Regions from separate parts of the Amycolatopsis sp. NPDC059021 genome, predicted to be linked through region 1. Evidence: riboswitches for the same ligand, from Rfam matches in the RefSeq annotation. Region 1 holds a riboswitch; the other holds the start of a gene.

Evidence for each region. Region 1 has a riboswitch for glycine ahead of gcvP (aminomethyl-transferring glycine dehydrogenase). Riboswitches for the same ligand answer to the same signal wherever they lie in the genome.
Region 2: linked by a shared signal. The riboswitch ahead of gcvP (aminomethyl-transferring glycine dehydrogenase) and the one ahead of gcvP (aminomethyl-transferring glycine dehydrogenase) in region 1 are both predicted to bind glycine.

What each region holds. Positions count from the first base shown of each region.
Region 1 is NZ_JBHYIQ010000008.1:134,955-141,310, forward strand. Features, by position in the region: gene ACFWX1_RS07135 (aldo/keto reductase) at 1-576, opposite strand, end outside; gene ACFWX1_RS07140 (helix-turn-helix domain-containing protein) at 630-1,430, opposite strand; gene ACFWX1_RS07145 (nuclear transport factor 2 family protein) at 1,565-1,927, shown strand; gene gcvP (aminomethyl-transferring glycine dehydrogenase) at 1,938-4,817, opposite strand; glycine riboswitch at 5,274-5,377, opposite strand; gene ACFWX1_RS07155 (MerR family transcriptional regulator) at 5,424-6,002, opposite strand; gene ACFWX1_RS07160 (TetR/AcrR family transcriptional regulator) at 6,307-6,356, shown strand, end outside.
Region 2 is NZ_JBHYIQ010000068.1:41,957-48,312, reverse strand. Features, by position in the region: gene gcvH (glycine cleavage system protein GcvH) at 1-123, opposite strand, end outside; gene gcvT (glycine cleavage system aminomethyltransferase GcvT) at 161-1,252, opposite strand; gene gcvP (aminomethyl-transferring glycine dehydrogenase) at 1,257-4,091, opposite strand; glycine riboswitch at 4,245-4,338, opposite strand; gene ACFWX1_RS32360 (3-oxoacyl-ACP reductase) at 4,476-5,243, opposite strand; gene ACFWX1_RS32355 (aldehyde dehydrogenase family protein) at 5,246-6,356, opposite strand, start outside.

The sequences.
Region 1 (6,356 bases):
CGCGAGCGGGCTCCACGCCTCGGTGAGGATGCCGTGCTCGGCGTGGAACTCCCGCAGCGCGACCTGCTGGAGCCAGGGATGCAGCTCGATCTGGTTGACCGAGGGCACGACACCGGTCGCGTCGATCAGCTCGCGCAGATGCGGGACCTGGAAGTTCGACACGCCGATCGCGCGGACCCGGCCGTCGTCGCGCAGCTTCACCAGTGCCCGCCAGGTGTCCACGGCGGTGCCGCGTTTCGGCAGCGGCCAGTGGATGAGGTAGAGGTCGAGCCGGTCCAGCCCGAGCGCGGCCATGCTGCGGTCGAACGCGCGCAGGGCGGCGTCGTAGCCGTGGTCGGCGTTCCACAGCTTCGTCGTGACGAACAGTTCCTCGCGCGGGACACCACAGCCGGCGATGGCGGCGCCGACCTCGGACTCGTTGCCGTAGGCCGCGGCGGTGTCGATGGCGCGGTAGCCGGCGTCGATGGCGGTGCGGACCACCTTCGTGGCGTCCGAGGCGGGCACCCGCCAGACACCGAAACCGAGCTGCGGGATGCGGACGTCGTCGGTCAGGGCGAGCAGGGGCGACAGGGCCATGAAGGGGTGATCCTCACTGCGTCATCGGCTGCTGCGGGGAGTTCCGCACCCGATCATCGCACTTCGGCGGCCGCCCAGTCGCGCAGATACGCCGCGGTGTCGGGATTCGCCGGAAAGAACGACTCGATGACGAGTTCCGCGACGGTCACGTCGAGTGGCGTGCCGAACGTGGCGACCGTGCTGAAGAAAGCCAGCTCGGTGCCCCGGTGGCAGAACCGCAGCGGGACGAAGATGTCGCCGGGGCCGGGCACCTCCACCTCGGGCACCGGCTGGTCGCACGGATAGCCGCGCAGTTCCTCCAGCAGTGCGGCGAGCGCCGGATCGGCGGTCTGCGTGACCTGGCCCCGCAACCGGCTGAGCAGGTGGGCCCGCCATTCCCCCAGGTTGAGCACGTGCGGCGCCATCCCGTCCGGGTGCAGCGTCGCGCGCAGCACGTTGGCGGGCGGCACCAGCAGTTCGGGTGCCACCTGCTCGGTGAAGATCCCGAGGCTCGCGTTCGCGTCGACGAGGTTCCAGGCGCGGTCCACGACCGCGGCCGGATAGGGCTCGTGCCCCTTCAACAGCAGCCGGACCGCCTCGCGGACCGCCGCCATCTCGGGGTCGCCGAGCTCGCTCTCGCCGTACGCCGGCGCGTACCCGGCCGCCAGCAGCAGCTGGTTGCGCTCGCGCAGCGGGACGTCGAGATGCTCGCCGAGGCGCAGCACCATGTCGCGGCTGGGACGGGACCGGCCGGTCTCCACGAAGCTCAGATGGCGGGTCGAAATGTCCGCCGAGATCGCCAGGTCGAGCTGGCTGATCCGGCGGCGGTCCCGCCATTGCCGCAGTAGCTCGCCCACCTTCACGGGAGTAGTCACGACGCCGACGCTACGGGGCCCGCCGCGGCGCCGCCATTACCTCCCGGGTAATCGACGCGCCGCACCCGCACCGGGCAGGCTTTGCGTCATCGAGGACGACGAAAGCGTTGTCCGGTAACGAAAAGAGGGATCCCATGTCGGACGTCCAGCACATCGTCGAGCAGTACATCGCCGTGTGGAACGAGACCGACCCGGCCCGCAGGCGCGCGCTGATCGCGGACGTCTTCACCGAGGACGCCCGGTACACCGACCCGCTGGCCGCTGTGGAGGGGCACGACGGCATCGACGGCTTCATCGGCGGGGCGCAGGCGCAGTTCGCCGGGCTGGTGTTCAGCCTGCCCGCCGAGGCCGACGCGCACCACGACCTCGCCCGGTTCCAGTGGTACCTCGGCGCACCCGGCGCCGAGGAGCCGGTGGTCATCGGCTTCGACGTCGTCGAGCTGGCGGACGGCCGGATCGCGAAGGTGCACGGCTTCCTGGACAAGCAGCCCGGCTGACGAACTCGCGTCAGTCCGCGAAGGCGTCTGGGGGTGGGCAGGAGCAGACGAGGTTGCGGTCACCGGTGGCGCCGTCGATGCGGCGCACCGGGGGCCACGCCTTCGCCGGCGAAGGACCTGCCGGGAAGACGGCGAGTTCGCGCGAGTAGGGGCGGGTCCACTCGCCGGTGATACAGCGGGCGGTGTGCGGGGCGTTGCGGAGCGGGCTGTCCTCCAGGGGCCACTCCCCCGCCGCCACCCGGTCGATCTCGCCGCGGATCGCGATCATCGCGGCGCAGAACCGGTCGAGTTCGCCGAGGTCCTCGCTCTCGGTGGGCTCGACCATCAGCGTGCCCGCGACCGGGAACGACATCGTCGGCGCGTGCAGGCCGTAGTCGGCCAGCCGCTTCGCGACGTCGTCCACCGTGACACCGGTGCGTTTCGTGATCCCGCGCAGGTCGAGGATGCACTCGTGGGCGACGAGCCCGTCGTGTCCCGCGTAGAGCACCGGGTAGTGCTCGCCGAGACGGCGGGCAACATAGTTCGCGTTCGCCACCGCGGTCAGCGTGGCGCGGCGCAGGCCTTCGTCGCCCATCATCCGCACGTAGGCCCACGAGATCGGCAGGATCGACGCGCTGCCCCACGGTGCCGCGCTGATCGGGCCGACGCCGGTGGCCGGACCGGCGGCGGGCTGCAGCGGATGGTTCGGCAGGAACGACGCGAGGTGCTCCCGGACGCCGATCGGGCCGACACCGGGCCCGCCACCGCCGTGCGGGATGCAGAAGGTCTTGTGCAGGTTGAGATGCGAGACGTCGGCGCCGAACCGGCCGAACTGCGCCAGCCCGATGAGCGCGTTGAGGTTCGCCCCGTCGACGTACACCTGGCCGCCCGCGTCGTGCACCAGACCGCAGACCTCGCCGACGGTGTCCTCGTAGACGCCGTGGGTGGACGGGTAGGTGAGCATGATCGCCGCGAGGTCGGCGGCGTGTTCGTCCACAGTGGACTTCAGATGCGCGAGGTCGATGTTGCCGCCCTCGTCGCACCGCACCACGACGACGCGCATCCCGGCCATCACCGCGCTGGCGGCGTTGGTGCCGTGGGCACTGGCCGGGATCAGGCAGACGTCGCGAGCGTCCTCGCCACGGGAACGATGGTAGGCACGAATCGCCAGCAGGCCGGCGAACTCGCCCTGGCTTCCGGCGTTCGGTTGCAGCGAAACCTTGTCATAGCCGGTGATCCGCGCCAGCCAACCCTCCAGATCGGACACCACAGAGAGCAGACCCGCGGCGTCCTCGGCGGGCGCGAACGGGTGCAGCCCGGCGAATTCGGGCCAGCTGACGGGTTCCATCTCCGCGGCGGCGTTGAGCTTCATCGTGCAGGAGCCGAGCGGGATCATGCTCCGGTCCAGCGCCAGGTCCTTGTCCGCCAGCGAACGCAGGTACCGCAGCAGCGCGGTTTCCGAGCGATGCGTGTGGAACACCGGATGGGTCAGGTACTCCCCCGTCCGCCGCAGCGGCACGGGCAGCGCGTCGGCGGTGTCCGCGTCCAGCGAGTCCACATCGGACACAGTGACCCCGAAAGCCTTCCACACCAACGAAAGCCGTTCGCGCGTCGTGGTCTCGTCGCAGGCGACGCCGACGTGGTCCGCGTCCACGAGCCGGAGGTTCACCCCGAGGTCGCGCGCGGCCGCCACGATCGCCGCCGCCTGGCCCGGCACGACCGCGGTCACCGTGTCGAAGAACTCGCCGTGGCGCATCTCGATGCCGCCCTCGGCGAGCCCGGCGGCGAACACCGTGGCCATGCGATGGGCGCGATGCGCGATGGCCCGCAATCCTTCCGGACCGTGGTACACCGCGTACATCGCGGCCATCACGGCGAGCAGCACCTGCGCGGTGCAGATGTTGGACGTCGCCTTCTCGCGGCGGATGTGCTGCTCACGGGTCTGCAGCGCGAGCCGATACGCCCGCGCGCCGTCGGCGTCGACCGAGACGCCGACGAGCCTGCCCGGGACCTGCCGTTCGAGTCCCTTGCGGACAGCAAGGTACGCGGCGTGCGGCCCGCCGAAGCCCATCGGGACGCCGAACCGCTGCGCCGAACCGATCGCGACGTCCGCGCCGAGTTCGCCCGGCGAGCGCAGGAGGGTGAGCGCGAGCGGGTCGGCGGCCACCACGACGGCGGCGCCGAGCGCCTTCGCCTCGGCGATCACCGGGTCCAGCTCGCGCACCGCGCCGGACGCGCCGGGGTAGCTCAACAGAATGCCGAAGAAGTCACCGCCGAGGCCGAGCCCGGTGATGCCCTGGGACAGATCGGTGACGACCAGTTCGATGCCGAGCGGCTCCGCGCGGGTACGCAGCACCTCGATGGTCTGCGGCAGGGTGTCCTCGTCGACGACGAACCGCGCGGACTTCGAGCGGGTGGCGCGACGGACCAGGGTCATCGCCTCGGCCGCGGCGGTCGCCTCGTCGAGCATCGACGCGTTCGCGATCGGCAGACCGGTGAGATCCGCGGTCATCGTCTGGAAGTTGAGCAGCGCTTCCAGGCGGCCTTGGGAAATCTCCGGCTGGTACGGCGTGTAAGCCGTGTACCAGGCGGGATTCTCGAAGAGGTTCCGGCGGATCACCGGCGGGGTGATCGTGTCGTGGTACCCGAGGCCGATCATCTGGACCATCGGCCGGTTGCGCGCGGCGAGCGCCCGCAGTTCCGCCAGCGCCTGGGCTTCCGTGGCAGCAGGTGGCAGTTCCGGGGCCTGGGCCGAGGCCCGCAGCGAACCGGGGACCGCGCGCTCGGCCAGCTCCTCGAGCGAAGCGACGCCGACGACATCGAGTATGCGGGACAGTTCGTCCGGCCCGGGACCGATGTGCCTGTCAGCGAAGGGAATTCCCTGCTCCAGCTCGGCGAGAGACGGTTCCACGCCTGCCTCCTCCGAAGGGCGGTGCCTGCCCAACCCGACTCTAGAACAGAAGGGGACCACGGTGGGGGTCCGGGGGCGAAGCCCGCCGGGCGGGGTGGGGGGGGTGGCCCCCCCCACAAACAACCCGCCGGGGGGGGCGAGGCCCATCCCCCACCACAGCGCCCCCCACCCCCCCGGCACCCCCCCCCCCCGAACCCCCCCGGGTGCGGGGCGGGGGGGGGGGGGGGGGGGGCCCCGCCCGGGGGGGGGGGGGGGGGGGGTCCCCCCCCCACAAGACACTCCGGAGGGGTTCGGCGAGCGCATTCCGCGAGCAGAGCTCACCCAACCCCGAAGGACCCCTCCCCACTCTGTCCGTACCCGCAGGGCGCCTGAGAGTTTCACCCGTGTGTTGAGCCGGGTTTGCACCTTCGGCGGAGCCGCCAGGCTGTGTCCTGGCGACCCACTTTCCAGAGGCGTCTCGTCCGCGCGGTCCAGGGTGCCTGAGAGGTTCCGGGGAGGACTTGCTCCTTCGGCGCCGGGCTCAAGGTTGTTGATGACCCGGTCTCTCCCGCGCGGATTCGTCGACCGCGGGACAGAGCCTACCCTGACCCGCTCGAGCGCCGGTGGTCACCCGGTGCGACGGGCGTTGCGGCGCTGAGTCAGCTCGTCGGGCACCATCGACTCGACCTCGCCGCCGTCGGCGCGCTCGGCCGGGAACTCGTGGATCGTGCCGCTGATCTCCTGCATGGCTCCGCTGACCGCGATGCCGAACACACCCTGACCGCCCTGGAGCAGATCGACGATCTCCTCCGGCGACGTGCACTCGTAGACCGTGGTGCCGTCCGAGAACAACGTCACCTTGGCCAGATCACGCACCCCGCGTACCCGCAGGTGATCGACCGCGACGCGGATGTTCTGCAGCGAGACCCCGGTGTCCAGTAAGCGCTTCACGACCTTGAGGACCAGGATGTCCTTGAACGAGTACAGCCGCTGCGATCCCGAACCATGCGCGGTGCGGATGCTCGGCGCGACCAGTTTCGTCCTGGCCCAGTAGTCGAGCTGCCGGTAGGTGATCCCGGCGATCTGACAGGCGGCGGGGCCCCGGTAGCCGACCAGTTCGTCCGGGAGCGAGGCGTCGGGGAACAGTTCACCCTGCTCGCCGCCGGCGACCTGAACAGGCTGCTTCTCAGGACCAGCCTCGACCACGCGTGCCTCCCCTCGCCCGACCTGGTGGCCGGCGAACGACAAGCCGGTCGGACCCAGGAGTGGGACCGGCCGGGATGAATCGCCACGCTCGTGCCCCCGCGTTCACACGACCGCGTTCACATACCGGCGTCGAATCACACCGTGGCGATTTACCGCCTTCGACGGTAAGCGCATGCAAGGTACCGGTCAACGCGACGCGCGGCTGACCTCAAGTTCGTCTTGAGGCTTTAGTCCGTTCGCCGTACGACGCCGACGTCGAGCGGGTCGGCTGGACAGATTTACTCGTGCGTGTTATTTTTTACTCATGCAAGTAAACACTGACACGCAGGCGGAGCTCGGCCTCTCCGTGACCGA
Region 2 (6,356 bases), on a different contig from region 1:
GAAGACGATGTCGCCGAGCGACTCGGCGGCGAAGGCGGTGATCCCGACCGTGGCGACGCCGTCGGCGACGCTCAGCCACTCGTGATCCTTGGTGTAGGACAGGTCCTGGGGAATGCTGGTCATGCGAAAGCCTTTCGATGTGCCCGGCTGGTCAGGGCGGTCAGGAACGCTTGTAGAACGGGAGGGCGACGACCTCGACGGGCTCGATCCGCCCGCGGATGTCGACGGAAAGCCCGGTGCCGGGCTCGCTGTGTTCCCGGTCGACGTAGGCCATGGCGATCGGGTAACCCAGCGTCGGCGACAGCGCACCACTGGTGACCTCGCCGATCTCGGTCTCGCCCGCCAGCACTCGGTACCCGTGCCGCGGCGCGCGGCGCCCGGTGCCCTTGAGGCCGACGCGCACGCGCGGGACGTCGGCCTTGGCCAGCTCTTCGAGCGCGGCCTTCCCGACGAAGTCGCCGGGCTTCTCGAACTTCACGACCCGGCCCAGCCCGGCCGCGAACGGGTTCAGCGCACGGGTGAGTTCGTTGCCGTACAACGGCATTCCCGCTTCGAGCCGCAGTGTGTCGCGGCAGGCGAGCCCGGCCGGGAGCAGCCCGTGCCCCTCCCCCGCCTCGGTCAGGAGCCGCCACAGCGCCGGTGCCTCGGCGGCCGGGACGAACAGCTCGAAGCCGTCCTCCCCGGTGTAGCCGGTGCGGGCGAGGAGGACGTCGTGTCCCTTCACCTCGGCCGGGACGCTCGCGTAGTACTTCAGCGAGTCCAAGTCCGCGTCGGTGACCGCGCGGAGGATCGCCACCGCGTTCGGGCCCTGGACGGCGATCAGCGCGACGTGCTCGGAGCGGTTGTCGACCACGGCGTCGAATCCGGCGACCCGCTCGGCCAGCGCCTCGGCGACGACGTCCGCGTTACCCGCGTTCGCCACCACCAGGAACTTTTCGTCGGCGAGCCGGTAGACGACCAGGTCGTCCAGCACGCCGCCGTCGGCGTCGCAGATCATCGTGTAGCGGGCGCGGCCCGGTTTGACGCCGGACAGGTTGCCCACCAGCGCGTAGTCCAGCGTCGCCGCGGCCTCCGGGCCGGTGACCTCGATCTCCGCCATGTGCGAGAGGTCGAACAGCCCGGCCGCGGTGCGCACGGCTTTGTGCTCGGCCAGCTCGCTGGCGTAGCGGACCGGCATCGACCAGCCCGCGAAATCGGTGAACAGCGCACCGAGTCCCTTGTGGACTTCGTGCAGGGAGGTTTCCTTCGACACGGGCTCAGCCTTCGTAAGCGTTGAGGGGCGGGCAGGAGCAGACGAGGTTGCGGTCGCCGTGGGCACCGTCGATCCGGCGCACCGGCGGCCAGTACTTCGTCTTGCGCGAAACCCCGGCGGGGAACACGGCGAGCTCGCGATCGTAGGGCTTGTCCCACTCGCCGACCAGCGCACCGGCGGTGTGCGGGGCATTGCGCAGCGGGCTGTCCTCCGCGGTCCAGCGGCCTTGCGCGACACCGTCGATCTCCTCGCGGATGGCGATCATCGCGTCGCAGAACCGGTCGATCTCGGTGAGGTCCTCGCTCTCGGTCGGCTCGACCATGAGCGTGCCGGCGACCGGGAACGACATCGTCGGCGCGTGGAAGCCATAGTCGATCAGCCGCTTCGCGACGTCGTCGACGGTGACGCCGGTTTCCTTGGTGATGCCGCGCAGATCGAGGATGCACTCGTGCGCGACGAGGCCGTCCTGCCCGGTGTAGAGCACCGGGTAGTGCGGGCCGAGCCGCGCGGCGACGTAGTTCGCGGCGAGCACCGCGACCTCGGTGGCCGCGGTGAGGCCGGGCGCGCCCATCATGCGGACGTAGGCCCACGAGATCGGCAGGATCGAGGCCGAGCCGTAGGGCGCGGCGCTGATCGGGCCGACGCCGGTTTCCGGGCCCGCGGTGTCCAGCAGCGGGTGGTTGGGCAGATACGGCGCGAGGTGCGCGCGCACCGCGACCGGGCCGACGCCGGGGCCACCGCCGCCATGCGGGATGCAGAACGTCTTGTGCAGGTTCAGATGCGAGACGTCGCCGCCGAACTCGCCCGGCTTGGCCAGGCCCAGCAGCGCGTTGAGGTTCGCACCGTCCACATAGACCTGTCCGCCGCCGTCGTGCACGATCTTGGCGAGCCGCTCGATGCCGTGCTCGTACACCCCGTGCGTGGACGGGTAGGTGACCATGATCGCGGCGAGCGTGTCCTTGTGCGCGTCCACTTTGGACTGGAGGTCGTCGAGGTCGACGTTGCCCTCGGCAGTGCACTTGACCACGACCACGCGCATCCCGGCGAGCACCGCCGAGGCGGCGTTGGTGCCGTGCGCGGACGACGGGATCAGGCAGACGTCGCGGCCCTCGTCGCCGTTGGCGCGGTGGTAGGCGCGGATGGCCAGCAGCCCGGCGAGCTCGCCCTGGCTGCCCGCGTTCGGCTGCAGCGACACCTTGTCGTAGCCGGTGACCTCGGCCAGCCAGCCCGACAGCTGCTCGACCAGCACGTGGTAGCCCTCGGCGTCGCCGGCGGGCGCGAACGGGTGGATGCCCGCGAACTCGCGCCAGCTGATCGGCTCCATCTCGGTGGTGGCGTTGAGCTTCATCGTGCACGAACCGAGCGGGATCATGCCGCGGTCGAGCGCGTAGTCCTGATCGGACAGACGCCGCAGATACCGCAGCATCGCCGTCTCGGACCGGTGCGCGACGAAGACCTCGTGGCTCAGGTAGCCGCTCTCGCGGGCGAGACCGTTCGGCAGCGCCTTCTTGCTCTCCTCCGGCGCGGCTTCGACCCCGAACGCACGCAGGACCTTCACGAGGATGTCCGGGCGGGTGACCTCGTCACAGGCGACGCGGACGTGGTCGGCATCGATGTGGCCGAGGTTGATCCCGCTTTCCCTTGCCGCGGCGTGGATTTCGGCCGCCTTGCCGGGCACGCGCGCGACGACGGTGTCGAAGAATCCCTCGTGCACGACCTCGACGCCGCCCTGCCGCAGCGCCTCGGCGAACCCGGCGGCCAGGCCGTGCACCCGGGCGGCGATGCGCTGGAGGCCGTCCGGACCGTGGTAGACCGCGTACATCGCGGCGAGCACGGCGGGCAGCACCTGCGCGGTGCAGATATTGGACGTCGCCTTCTCACGGCGGATGTGCTGCTCGCGGGTCTGCAGTGCGAGGCGGTACGCCGGGTTGCCGTCGGCGTCGACCGAAACCCCGACGAGGCGGCCGGGCAGTGAGCGCTCCAGTCCACTCCGGACGGACAGGTACCCGGCGTGCGGGCCGCCGTAGCCGAGCGGGACGCCGAAACGCTGCGTCGAGCCGGCCGCGACGTCGGCGCCGAACTCACCCGGCGAGGTGATGAGGGTCAGGGCCAGGAGGTCGGCGGCGACGGTGAACAGCGCGCCCGCGGCCTTCGCCGAACCGGAGATCGCGTGGTAGAAGCCGGGGCCGCGCAGCACGCCGGACGCGCCGGGGTACTGGACGACGACGCCGAAGAACTCCGCGGGCAGCCCGGTCAGCAGGTCGCGGACCTGGACCTCGATGCCCAGCGCCTCGGCGCGGGTGCGGACCACGGCGATGGTCTGCGGCAGGCATTCGGCGTCGAGGACGACGACGTTCGACTTGGACTTGGAGGCACGCCGCATGAGCGTCACGGCCTCGGCGACGGCGGTGGCCTCGTCGAGCAGGGAGGCGTTCGCGGTGGCCAGGCCGGTGAGGTCGGCGACCATGGTCTGGAAGTTGAGCAGGGCTTCGAGACGGCCCTGCGAGATCTCCGGCTGATACGGCGTGTACGCGGTGTACCAGGCCGGGTTCTCCAGCACGTTGCGGCGGATCACCGGCGGGGTCACGGTGTCGTGGTAGCCGAGGCCGATCATCTGCGTCATCGGACGGTTACGCGCGGCGAGCGCCCGCAGTTCGGCGGTGGCGTCCTCTTCGGACGCGGCGGCGGGGAGATCGAGGCCGTGAGCACTGCGGATGGCGGACGGGACCGCGGCGGCGACGAGCGCGTCCAGGCTGCCGTAACCGCATTCGGCCAGCATCTTGGCCTGTTCGGCCACCGATGGGCCGATATGCCGGGTGTCGAACGGTGTCGATGTGATGGGGAGCTCCTCGGGCCGGGCACTGGGTAGACCGGTGCGCTGGAACTCCCCCTCTGTCATGGCACCTGAGAGTTTCACCGTGCGTTCCCGATCGAACACAGCACGGCTTTCACCTTGGGTGAGGCGTGGGTACGCCTGCTTTCCAGAGTGGCCTCGCACGAAGCGGTAGTGGATACCTGAGAGATTCCGGGGAGTTTGCTCCTTCGGTGCCCCACCACGTTCGTGGGGGCTCTCCCGCTCCGGCTCGACGGCCCGATCTGTAGTTGTCGCGCATACCGTACCCGGCGGCTTCACCCCCCGTCCACTTCTCCCCGCCCACACCACACCGGCGATCTCACGTGATTGAACGGCGACCTCACGTGATTGAACGGAGATCTCGCGTGCTTACAGGGGGGTGACGTAGGCGCCGGAGATGCCGCCGTCGACGAGGAACTGGGAGGCGGTGATGAAACTGGCGTCGTCGCTGGCGAGGAAGGCGACGGCGGCGGCGATCTCCTCCGGCTCGGCGAACCGCCCGACCGGGACGTGCACGAGACGCCGCGCGGCCCGCTCGGGGTCCTTCGCGAACAGCTCCTTGAGCAGCGGGGTGTTCACCGGTCCGGGGCACAGCGCGTTGACGCGGATGTTCTCGCGCGCGAACTGCACGCCCAGCTCGCGGCTCATCGCGAGCACGCCGCCCTTGGACGCGGTGTAGGAGATCTGCGAGGTCGCCGCGCCCATGACCGCCACGAACGACGCCGTGTTGACGATCGAGCCCTTCCCCTGACGCCGCATGTGCGGCAGGACGGCCTTGCAGCACAGGTACACCGAGGTCAGGTTGACCTGCTGGACCTTCTGCCACGCGTCGATGCCGGTGGTGAGGATCGAGTCGTCGTCCGGCGGCGAGATCCCGGCGTTGTTGAACGCGACGTCGACCGAGCCGAACTGGTCCACTGTGGACTGGAACAGGGCCTCGACCTGCTCGGCGTCGGTGACGTCGGTCTGCACGAATACGCCGCCGACCTCGTCCGCCGCGACCTTGCCCTGCTCCGGCGCGACGTCGGCGATGACGATCTTCGCGCCCTCGCTCGCCAGGCGGCGCGCGGACGCGAGCCCGATCCCGCTGGCCCCACCGGTGATCACCGCGACGCGGCCCTCGAAACGCTGCACCATCCCTACTCCTCCGTGCTCAGAAAGACGTTCTTGGTCTCGGTGAACGCCGTCGCGGCGTCCGGCCCGAGCTCACGGCCGAGACCGGACTGCTTGAATCCGCCGAACGGCGTCCAGTACCGCACCGACGAATGCGAGTTGACCGAGAGGTTCCCCGACTCGACGCCGCGGGAGACCCGGAAGGCGCGGCCGACGTCGCGGGTCCAGATCGACCCGGACAGGCCGTACTCGGTGTAGTTGGCCATGTCGACCGCGTCGGCCTCCTCGGCGAACGGGACGACGGCGACGACCGGGCCGAAGATCTCGTCCGTGGCCAGGGGATCCTGCAGATTCGGCGGGGTGACGACGGTCGGCGCGAACCAGAACCCCGGCCCGTCCGGCGCGCTCCCCCGGAACGCCACCGGTGTCCGATCGTCCACATAGGACGACACCTTCGCGTGGTGCGCGGCCGAGATGAGCGGCCCCATCTCGGTCTTCTCCGACCCCGGATCGCCGACGACCACACCACGCACGGCGGGTTCGAGCAGCTCCATGAACCGGTCGTACGCGCTCGCCTGCACGAGGATCAGCGAGCGCGCGCAGCAGTCCTGGCCCGCGTTGTCGAAGACCCCGTACGGCGCCGTCGCGGCGGCCTTCTCCAGGTCGGCGTCGGCGAAGACGATGTTCGCGTTCTTCCCGCCCAGCTCCAGCGTCACGCGCTTCACCTGCGCCGCGCAGCCCGCCATGATCCGCTTGCCGACCTCGGTGGACCCGGTGAAGACGACCTTGCGTACCGCCGGATGCTCGACGAACCGTTGTCCCACCACGGATCCCTTACCCGGCAGCACCTGGAAGACGTCCTCGGGGATGCCCGCCTCGCGCGCCAGTTCGGCGAGCCGGAGCGCGGTCAACGGCGTCAGCTCGGCGGGCTTGAGGACCACGGTGTTCCCGGCCGCGAGCGCGGGCGCGAAACCCCAGCCCGCGATCGGCATCGGGAAGTTCCACGGCACGATCACGCCGACGACGCCGAGCGGCTCGTGGAACGTGACGTTCACCCCGCCCGGCACCGGGATCTGCTTCCCGATCAGGCGTTCCGGCGCGGCGGCGTAGTAGTTCAGGACGTCGCGGACGTTGCCC